Regions from separate parts of the Microbacterium sp. OR16 genome, predicted to be linked through region 2. Evidence: riboswitches for the same ligand, from Rfam matches in the RefSeq annotation. Region 2 holds a riboswitch; the other holds the start of a gene.
The links. Region 2 has a riboswitch for thiamine pyrophosphate ahead of V2S05_RS08680 (ECF transporter S component). Riboswitches for the same ligand answer to the same signal wherever they lie in the genome.
Positions count from the first base shown of each region.

Region 1: it holds a riboswitch for thiamine pyrophosphate, as region 2 does, so the genes downstream of both, thiM (hydroxyethylthiazole kinase) here and V2S05_RS08680 (ECF transporter S component) in region 2, are expected to answer to the same signal.

Region 1 is NZ_JAZEXK010000001.1:1,155,439-1,160,670, reverse strand. Features, by position in the region: gene pheT (phenylalanine--tRNA ligase subunit beta) at 1-1,660, shown strand, start outside; gene V2S05_RS05600 (NAD-dependent epimerase/dehydratase family protein) at 1,775-2,746, shown strand; TPP riboswitch at 2,797-2,890, shown strand; gene thiM (hydroxyethylthiazole kinase) at 2,882-3,745, shown strand; gene V2S05_RS05590 (bifunctional hydroxymethylpyrimidine kinase/phosphomethylpyrimidine kinase) at 3,742-5,232, shown strand, end outside.
Region 2 is NZ_JAZEXK010000001.1:1,773,357-1,778,588, forward strand. Features, by position in the region: gene V2S05_RS08675 (ABC transporter ATP-binding protein) at 1-1,287, opposite strand, end outside; gene V2S05_RS08680 (ECF transporter S component) at 1,290-1,934, opposite strand; TPP riboswitch at 1,927-2,036, opposite strand; gene V2S05_RS08685 (D-alanyl-D-alanine carboxypeptidase) at 2,111-3,694, shown strand; gene V2S05_RS08690 (ABC transporter ATP-binding protein) at 3,878-5,232, opposite strand, start outside.

The DNA.
Region 1 (5,232 bases), 620 kb from region 2:
CGATCTCGACCGGCTGCAGGGCGGCATCGTCGTGCGTCGCGCGGCCGAGGGGGAGCGGATGACGACGCTCGACGGCCAGGAGCGCGCTCTGCACGTCGAGGATCTGCTGATCACCGACGGCTCGGGACCGATCGGCCTCGCCGGCGTCATGGGCGGCGGCACCACCGAGATGAGCGACTCGACCCGCAACGTGCTCATCGAAGCGGCGACCTTCGACCCGGTCACCATCGCCCGCACGGCTCGCCGGCACAAGCTGCCCAGCGAGGCATCGAAGCGCTTCGAGCGAGGCGTCGACCCGCTCATCCCGTTCGTCGCGGCCCGCCGCGTGGCCGACCTCATGGTCGAACTCGCCGGGGGAAGGCTGACCGATGAGGGCGGCGCCCTCTACACCGAGGTCGAGATCCCCGGCATCGATCTGCCCCGCGGCTTCACGCAGGGCGTCGTCGGGGTCGACTACACCGACGCCGAGATCGTCAGCGCGCTCGAGATGATCGGCGCGGAGCTGGCCGAATCCGACGGCGGCTGGTTCGTCATCCCGCCGAGCTGGCGACGCGATCTGACCGACAAGTGGACGCTGGTCGAGGAGGTCGCGCGGATCCACGGGCTCGACCGCATCCCGTCGATCCTGCCGACACCGCCCTCCGGCCGCGGATACACCGCGCTGCAGGTCGGGCGCACACGCGTGGCGGATGCGCTCGCCGCGGCCGGCTTCGTCGAGACGCCGTCGTTCCCGTTCACCACGGAGGAGCAGAACGATCTGCACGGCTCGGCGAGCGGGTCGCACCTGCCGAGCATCCGTCTCGCCAACGCCCTCGATGGTCAGGCGCCGTTCCTTCGCCGCTCGCTCGTGCCCGGCCTCCTGCAGACCGCGCACCGCAACATCTCGCGCGGACTCGTCGACCTGGCGCTGTTCGAGGTCGGATCGGTGTTCACCCCTGCGGAGGGCGTCGCATACGGCACGGATGCCGTGCCGCCGCTGGGCCGGCGTCCGTCGGACGAGACGCTCGCCGAGCTCGACGCGTCGATCCCACCGCAGCCGCGCCTCGTCTCGGCGCTGCTCACCGGGAATATCACTCCTCGGCAGCCGGGTCGCGCCGCCGAGCACGTCGACCTCTCCGATGCTCTGGACGCCGTCCGGGTGATCGGCGTCGCCGCCGGCGTCGAGATCGACGTCGAGCAGACGCAGCGTGCGGCGCTGCACCCGGGCCGCGCGGGCGCGCTGAGCGTGCACGGCGAACAGGTCGGGTACGTCGGCGAGCTGCACCCGCGGGTGTCGGCCGACGCCGATCTTCCCGGGCGCGCATACGTGCTCGAGCTGGATCTCGATCGCGTGCTGACCCTCGCCGGTCACCGGGTCGTGGCCGAGTCGCTGTCGACGTTCCCCGCCGCGACGCAGGACGTCTCGCTGGTGGTGAGCGTCGCCGTGCCGGCATCCGAGGTACGCGCCGCGCTCGTCGAGGGCGCCGGAGAACTGCTCGAGTCGGCGCGGCTCGTCGACGACTACCGCGGTGAGGGGTTGGGCGAGGGGCTGAAGAGCCTCAGTTTCGCGCTGCGTTTCCGGGCATCCGACCGCACGCTCACCGCGGCCGAGGCGACCGAGGCGAAGCTCGCCGGAGTCGCCGTCGCCGCCGAGCGCTTCGACGCGACCATCCGCGACTGACCGCACGCGGTGCAGCCCTCCTGAGCCGACGGGATCAGGAGGGCTGCGCCGCGTTCCGCTCTGCTCTGAGCGGAATCGCTTCCGCTCGGAGCACGCCGGTGATGTCATGGCCGCATGACTCAGGTGCTCGTGCTCGGCGGAACAGGATGGCTTTCCGGACGGATCGCCCGGCGGTGGCGGGATGCCGGCGCCGAAGTGATCTGTCTGGCACGGGGTGAGCGCCCCGCGCCGGACGGCACGGTGCTGCTCCGCGGTGATCGGGACGACCCCCGGGTATACGAGCAGCTCGCCGAGCAGAGCTGGGACGAGGTCGTCGACGTGTCATCGCGCGCCGACCACGTCGCTGCGGCCGTCGAGGCGCTCGGCGACCGCGCCCATCACTGGACGTATGTGTCGTCGATGTCGGTCTACTCCGATGACGTCGCCGACGGCCTCGACGAGTCGGGGGTCAGGCTCGCGCCGGCGCAGCCCGGCGACGAGTACGACTACGGGGCGCAGAAGGTCGCGGCCGAGGACGCCGTGGTGACGCTCGGAGACCGGGCGCTGATCGTGCGCCCCGGCCTCATCGTGGGTGCAGGCGACCCGAGCGACCGCTTCGGATACTGGGCGGCGGCTTTCGCGCGGGCGGGGATCGGACCCGTGCTGGTGCCAGAGCTGGCCGGACGCGTCGCCCAGGTGATCGACGTCGACGACCTCGCCGACTTCCTCGCCGCTGCGCGGCGGAGCGGGATCATGAACGCCATCGGAGAGGTGCATCCGCTCGCCGAGCTGCTCAGCCGCGTTCGCGCGGCAGCCGGGCACAGCGGAGAGCTGCTCGAGGCTGGCGATGAGTGGCTCGAGGCGCACGACGTGCAGTACTGGATGGGGGAGAGGTCGCTGCCGCTCTGGCTGCCGGCCGACATGCCCGGTTTCATGCGTCGCGACAATTCCGCGTACCGCGCGGCCGGCGGGTCGTTCCGCCCGCTCGACGAGACGATCCGCGTCGTCCTCGACGACGAGCGCGCCCGCGGTCTGGATCGCGAGCGCCGAGCAGGAATCAGCCGCGACGACGAAGTCGCGCTCATCGACCAGCTGACATCGCCCTGACACGAGGCGTCATACCGGCGGCACGCGACGATGGCCTCGCTAGACTCGTGTGCAGTGACACGGGGTGCCGCATCCGCGGCTGAGATCACACCCGTCGAACCTGATCTAGTTCGTACTAGCGAAGGGATGTCGTCCATGAGCGATCTTCTGCGTCCATCCATCCGTATTCCGGCGGTCTGCGCCGAGCTCCTCACCCACGTGAGGCAGGCGCCGCCCCTCACGCACTGCATCACCAACGCGGTCGTCACCGGCTTCACCGCTAACGTCCTCCTCGCCGTCGGCGCCTCGCCCGCGATGGTCGACATTGTCGGGGAGGCCGGGGTGTTCGCGCGCATCGCGTCCGGACTGCTGATCAACCTCGGCACGCCCTCGCCCGAGCAGCGCGCGGCGAGCCTCGAAGCAGCCGCCGGAGCGAACGCGGCGGCAACGCCGTGGGTTCTCGATCCGGTCGCCGTGGGCGCCCTCCCGGTGCGCACCGCTCTGGCAGCCGACCTGGTGGGCATGCGGCCGACGGCAGTGCGCGGCAACGCCAGTGAGATCCTTGCGCTTGCCGGGTCAGGCGCGGGCGGACGGGGGGTCGATGCCCTGGACGACTCCGACGCCGCGCTCGGCGCGGCGCGGTCGCTCGCCACTCGCTTCGGCGCCGTGGTCGCCGTCTCCGGAGCGGTCGACCTGATCACCGACGGAACGCGTGTGATCCGCATTGCGAACGGAGACCCCCTGCTCACCCGCGTCACCGGCGGCGGCTGCGCCCTCGGGGCGCTCATGGCCGCCTTCCTCGGCGCTGCACGCGATCACGACGCGGATGCCTTGGAGGCGGTGTCCGCAGCGACGCTCGTGTACACCCTGGCGGCCGAGCACGCGGCCCGTGTCGCCGACGGGCCGGGCAGCTTCGCGGTGGGCCTGCTCGACGCGCTCGCCGGCATAGACCCCGCCGATGTGACCGCCGAGGCGCGAGTCGACGAGAATCTCGGGCACGTCGAGGAGGAGGCGAAGTGATCGGCGACCTGTCGGTGCACCTGGTCACCGATCCCGAGCTGTGCGGCGACCGCGGGGTCGTCGACACGGTGCGCGATGCCGTCGCGGGCGGCGTGAGCGTGGTCCAGCTGCGTGACAAGAGCGCGTCCGACCGATCGGTCGTCGAGCAGCTCGTCGCCCTCAGCGAGGTGATCGCCGGTCGGGCGCTGCTCGTCGTCGATGACCGCGTCGACGCGGCCCTCGAGGCCCGACGGCGTGGAGCGCGGGTCGACGGTGTGCACGTCGGGCAGTCGGACATGCCTGTCGCCGAGGCGCGGCGTCTGCTCGGACCGGATGCGCTGATCGGGCTCACCGCGAACACGTCGGCGCACCTCGACGCCGTCCGCACCCTGCCCGCCGGGACCGTCGACTACGTCGGCATCGGAGTGATCCGCCCCACGAGCACCAAGGCGAATCATCCGCCCGCCCTCGGCGTGGACGGATTCCGTGCGCTCGCCGCGGAGAGCCCCGTACCGGCAGTGGCGATCGGCGGCATTGGAATCGACGACGCCGCGGCGCTGCGCGAGGCGGGTGCGGCGGGGATCGCCGTCGTCTCCGCCATCTGCGCGGCACCGGATGCCCGCCAAGCCGCAGGCGAGTTCCGGCGTCGCTGGACAGGACGCACCGCTGCCCGCGTGCTGAGCATCGCCGGCAGCGACCCGTCCGGCGGTGCCGGCATCCAGGCCGACCTCAAGGCGATCGCCGCGCACGGCGGATACGGGATGGCGGCGATCACCGCGCTCACGGCGCAGAACACCTGCGGCGTCCGCGGCGTGCACGTGCCGCCGGCGACGTTCCTGCGTGCGCAGCTGGATGCCCTGTCTGACGACATCGCGATCGACGCGGTGAAGATCGGGATGCTGGCCGACGCCGAGATCATCGGCACCGTCGCCGACTGGCTGCGCACGCACCGTCCGGCGACGGTCGTGCTCGACCCGGTGATGGTCGCCACCAGCGGCGACCGCCTGCTCGATGCGCAGGCGGAGGAGGCACTGCGCGCGCTCGCCGCCCTCGCAGACGTGATCACGCCCAATCTCGACGAGCTGGCCGTGCTGACGGGGCGCGCGATCGGCGGATGGGACGATGCGCTGGGCGCCGCGCAGCAGCTGGCGAGGGACACGGGGGCTCTCGTGCTCGCGAAAGGCGGCCACCTCGGCGGTCCTTCAGCACCGGATGCCCTGGTCGGACCGGACGGGGCGCTCGCCTCATTCGACGGCCCCCGCATCGACACGACCAGCACGCACGGCACAGGATGCTCGCTCTCGTCGGGGCTCGCCGCCCTGCGCGCGGCGGGACGGGACTGGCCGGATGCCGTGCGCGAGGCGCGTGCCTGGCTGCGGGAGTCGCTGCGGGCGGCCGGCACCCTGGACGTCGGGCGCGGGCACGGACCGGTGAGCCACTTCGCCGGGCTGTGGCAGCGCGGCGGTCTGGGCACACGTCCGACGGCTGACGAGATCCGGGACGAGTGG
Region 2 (5,232 bases):
CACGAGCACCTCGGGAGCGGCGGCGAGCACCGTCGCCACCGAGAGGCGTCGTTTCTGGCCGCCGCTGAGGGTGAAGGGATTCGCGAGCGCGAGCGGCGCGAGATGCAGCCGCTCGAGAAGGTCGTCGACGATCGCCTGCACCTGCGTCTCGGGCAGCCGGAGCGCTCTCGGCCCGACGGCGAGTTCGTCACGAAGCGTGCGGGCGAGGAACTGATGCTCCGGCTCTTGGAACACGGTACCGATGCGGGTCAGCAGTTCACGCGACTTCCACCGCGAGGGGCGACGGCCGGAGCGGGCGGCGAGGTCGGATGCGGCGAGCACCTGCCCCTCGAGCTCGGGTAGGAGCCCCGCGAGGGTGAGCGCGAGCGTCGACTTGCCCGCCCCGTTGGGCCCGGTGACGACCGTCGCCGATCCGCGTGGGATCCGCAGCTCCAGCCCGCTCTGCACGGCGGTGCGAGCGTCGCGGGAGACGGCGAGCGAGCTCGTCTCGAGCACCGTGCGCGTCGCGCGATCGGCGGTCGGCAGCACCGGCACATCGACCTCGGCGTGAGGCACCCACACTCCCGCCGCGGCGAGCGCGTCACCGTGCTGGGCGAACACGGAGGCGGGCGGGCCGTCTGCGAGCAGACCGCCGTCGGCGGCGAGCACGATGACGCGGGTGAGCAGATCGAGCCAGACCTCGGTGCGATGCTCGACGACGATGAACGTCGCGCCGGTGGCATCCAGCGCTCTGCCCACGCTGTCGCGCACCTCCCGCACTCCCGCCGGATCGAGATTCGCGGTGGGCTCGTCGAGCAGCAGCAGGCCCGGGCGCATGGCGAGGACTCCGGCGAGAGCGAGGCGCTGCTTCTGCCCGCCCGACAGGGCCTTCGTCGGTCGGTCGAGCGGAACGTCGAGTCCGACGGAATCCAGTGCCGACGCCACCCGTGCGGGGATCTCGTCTGCCGGCACGCCCAGGTTCTCGCAGCCGAAGGCCACGTCATCGCCGACCTTCGACAGGACGACACCGGCATCCGGATCCTGCAGCACGAGACCGATCCGGCCTCGTTGCGACTCCGGCGCCGCCCCGTCGACGAGCAGAGCGCCGGTGCGCTCGCCCTCATCGGCGTCGCCGAGCACACCGGCGAGGCCGGCGAGCAGCGTCGACTTGCCCGCACCCGACGCGCCGAGCAGCAGCACCCTCTCACCGGGTTCGATCGAGAACGAGACGTCGGCGACGGCGGGCAGACGACGACCGGCGTAGCGCCAGCCCCACCCGTCGGCGGTGACGCGAGCCGGAGACGACACGCTCAGACCTCCTGGCGCACTTCCCGGCCGGCCGCGAAGCGACTCAGCGCGCCTGTCGTCGCGAGCGCGCGCACGAGCAGCCACCCGACCACACCGGCCAGCAGGGCACCCGAGACGACGAGCGCGCCGAGGTAGATGGCGTTGAACTCGATGCTCTTCAGGAAGTTCGGCGACGAGCCGTAGAACATCTCGAAGACCCACGCGGCCACGGCCGCGCCCACACCCGAGAGGGCGGCGACGGCGATGCCGAAGCGCCGGTAGAGGAACAGCGCGAAGATCAGCTCTGCGCCGAGGCCCTGCACCAGCCCGGAGAGCACGGTCGAGACGCCCCACACGTTGCCGATGAGCATCGAGATGATCGCGGCGATCAGCTCGACGACGAGCGCGGCGCCGGGCTTGCGGATGACCAGGCCGCCGATGACACCGCCGATCAGCCAGATGCCGACGGCGATGCCGCCGAAGCCCGGGGTCAGCGCGTCAGCGGCTCCGAACCAGGCGCCGCCGATGATGTTCCACCCCCAGAACAGCAGGCCGATCGCGACGCCGAGCACTGCGGCGACGACGATGTCGACGACGCGCCAGCGCAGGTTGCGCGCGGCGGGTGCGGGGACGGTCTGCGCGGTGGACGCGGACATGGATGCACTCATCTGAACTCCTCCCTGCGCCGGCATGATCCGGATCAGGTTCGACGGTCGAAGCGCGGATCGCTTCCTCTCAGCCCGGCTGCCCGGACTCCCGTGGTGATTGATCGATCATAGCGCCGGTCGCGGCGGTCACGCGCCGGCGTTTCGCCCCGTGAAACACCGGGCTGTAGCGTGGTCGCGTGACACCTCCCCCCGAGTCGGCGCCGCCGGTGACGCGCCGTGCCGCGCGCGAGCGCACTCGCGCGCGCGCCGAGCATCCCTCCGCCGGCCCGATTGCGCTCCCCGCCTTCGGCGACAGCCTCGGACCGGAACGGGCTGCGCTCGAGGATGCTGGGACCGCGGACGCGTCGGCTGCGGATGCCACCCGCGACGCCACCGCATCGGCGGACGCGCCGACGGCGGATGCCCGCGCCGGTGCACCGACGCCGGAGTGGGCCGATGCCACCCGTCCGCCCACGGCTCTGACCTGGCTCGAACCGGTCGACCTGCTCGCCGATCCTGTGCCCGCCGCGCAGCCACGCGACCTCTTCGCCGGAGCACGGCTCACTCCCGAATGGCGTCGCCCCCGGGTGCTCGTGCCCCTCGGGTTCGTCCTCGCTCTCTGCGGAGCCTACGTCTCGACCACGCTGCTGTGGCCGCTGCACGAGGTCGTCCCGGTAGTGGAGGCGGCAACCGTCGAGATCGCTCCCGCGCCGGCGGCCACCGTCACGTGGCCTGCCACGGGCAGCGCGGCCGTCGGAATCCAGGGCATGGCCCCGGTGGCATCCACCGCAGCGGCCGACGAGATCGCCAGCATCTCGAAGGTGGTCAGCGTGATGATGGTGCTCGACGAGCTGCCGCTGAAGGTCGGCGAGCAGGGGCCGAGCTTCGATTTCACCCTCGCGGACTCCCGCGAATACTGGCAGTACCGACGGTCGGATCAGTCATCGCTCGACGTGCCGGTCGGGGGCAGCTTGACCGAGTATCAGATGCTGCAGGGCATCATGCTCGGATCGGCCAACAACTACATCGACCGGCTCGCGAGAGAGATCTGGGGATCGCCGCGCGGTTTCGCGGAGGCATCCGCGAAGTGGCTCAGCGATCGCGGAATCGAGGGCGTCACCGTCCAGTCTCCGTCGGGGTTCAGCGAAGCGAATGTGGCTCCACCCGCCGCCTTGATCCAGATCGCCGAGCTCGCGATGGCGAACCCCGTCTTCGCCGAGATCGTCGGCACCCGCTCGGCTGACATCCCGGGCGTCGGAGCGGTCACGAACACCAACCAGATGCTCGACGACCCCGGCGTCGTCGGAGTGAAGACCGGAACCCTGAACCACTGGAATCTGCTCACCGCGAAGGACGTCGCGTTCGGCGAGACCACCGTGCGTCTGTACACGTCGGTGCTCGGGCAGGCCGACAACACCGAGCGCCTGGCCGTGACCCGTCAGCTGCTCACCGAGATGGAGACCACGCTCGCCGAGCAGCCGCCGTCGGTTCCGTCGGGGACGGTGGTCGGCCATGTCAGCACGGAGTGGGGCGACCGTGTCGAGGTGGTGACGGACGCCGACGCGCGCGTCCTGCTCTGGAACGGCTCCGAGGCGGCGGCGACCACCGCGTTCTCGCTCGGCGAGAAGACCGAAGCCGGCGCCGAGGTCGGCACCCTCACCGTCGAGGGACCGCTCGGCGGAGACACCGCGTCGGTATCGCTCGCAGACGACATCACCGCCCCCAGCGCGTGGTGGCGCCTGACCCACCCGCTCGCCCTCTTCGGCCTCGACAACGACTGACCCGCTCTCCGACGCCGCGAGACTTCCGTTCCAGCACCAGACGGCGCTCGCTGGCGCACGTCTCGTGCTGGAAGACAAGTCTCGCGGGCTCGGGGCGGGCGGATGCTCGGGTGCGGCGTGTACAAGCACAACGCCCGCCCCGAGTGACGGGGCGGGCGTGCGTCGAGTGCAGGGCTTGCGAGATCAGTCGCGCTTCGGGTCGGATGCCGTGGTCTCGGCCTCTTTGACCGCTTCGCCGAGCTGGTGAGCGTCGGGGGCGGCGACGACCTTCTGCTCGGCGACCGCCTCGCGCTCGTCCACGGCCTCTCCGGTGACGATCACCGGCACCGATCCAGTGAGGGCCTCCTCGGCGTCGAGATCGGTTGCGGCCTGCTCGAACTGCGACTGGTAGAGCCGCCAGTACGCGCCCTGCCGAGCGATCAGCTCGTCATGGTCACCCTGCTCGACGATGTCGCCGTGCTCCATCACGAGGATGAGGTCGGCGTCGCGGATCGTCGACAGGCGGTGGGCGATCACGAACGACGTGCGCCCCTCGCGAAGTGCTGCCATGGCCTGCTGCAGCAGCAGCTCGGTGCGGGTGTCGACGGCGCTCGTCGCCTCATCGAGGATGAGGATCGACGGTCGTGACACGAATGCCCGGGCGATCGTGATCAGCTGGCGCTCTCCGGCCGAGACGTTCGAGGCGTCCTCGTCGAGCACGGTCTCGTAGCCCTCGGGCAGGGAGTGCACGAAGCGGTCGACGTACGTCGCCTCGGCCGCGGCGATGATCTGCTCGTCTGTGGCCACGTCGTTGCCGTAGCGGATGTTCTCGCGGATGCTGCCGGCGAACAGCCACGGATCCTGCAGCACCATGCCGGTGCGCGCACGCAGGTCGTCGCGGCGCATCTCGGAGATGTCCTGCCCGTCGAGCAGGATGCGACCCGAGTCGAGCTCGTAGAACCGCATGATGAGGTTCACGAGCGTCGTCTTGCCGGCACCGGTCGGCCCCACGATCGCGACGGTCTGCCCGGGCTCCACCCGGAACGAGAGGTCGGTGATCAGCGGGCGATCCTCGCTGTACGAGAACGCGACGTGCTCGAACTCGATGACACCCTTGCCCTCCGGCGCGGAGGGCGCGTCATCTGCATCCGGATCCTGCTCCTCCGCGTCGAGCAGGTCGAAGACCCGCTCGGCCGAGGCGGTGCCCGACTGCACGACCGCGGCCATGCCGCCCAGCTCGCTGAGCGGCTGGCTGAACTGCTGCGAGTACTGGATGAACGCCTGCACGTCGCCGAGGCGCAGGTTGCCTCCTGCGACGAGCAGACCGCCGAGCACAGCGATGCCGACGTACTGCAGGTTTCCGACGAACATCATCGCGGGCATGATGATGCCCGAGAGGAACTGCGCCTTGAACGCCGCCTGGAACAGCTCCTCGTTCTCGACCTGGAAGCTCTCGAGGGCGTCCTTCTCACGGCCGAACACCTTCACCAGCGCGTGACCGGAGAAGGCCTCCTCGACGCGCGCGTTCAGACGGCCCACCTTGCGCCACTGCGTGCCGA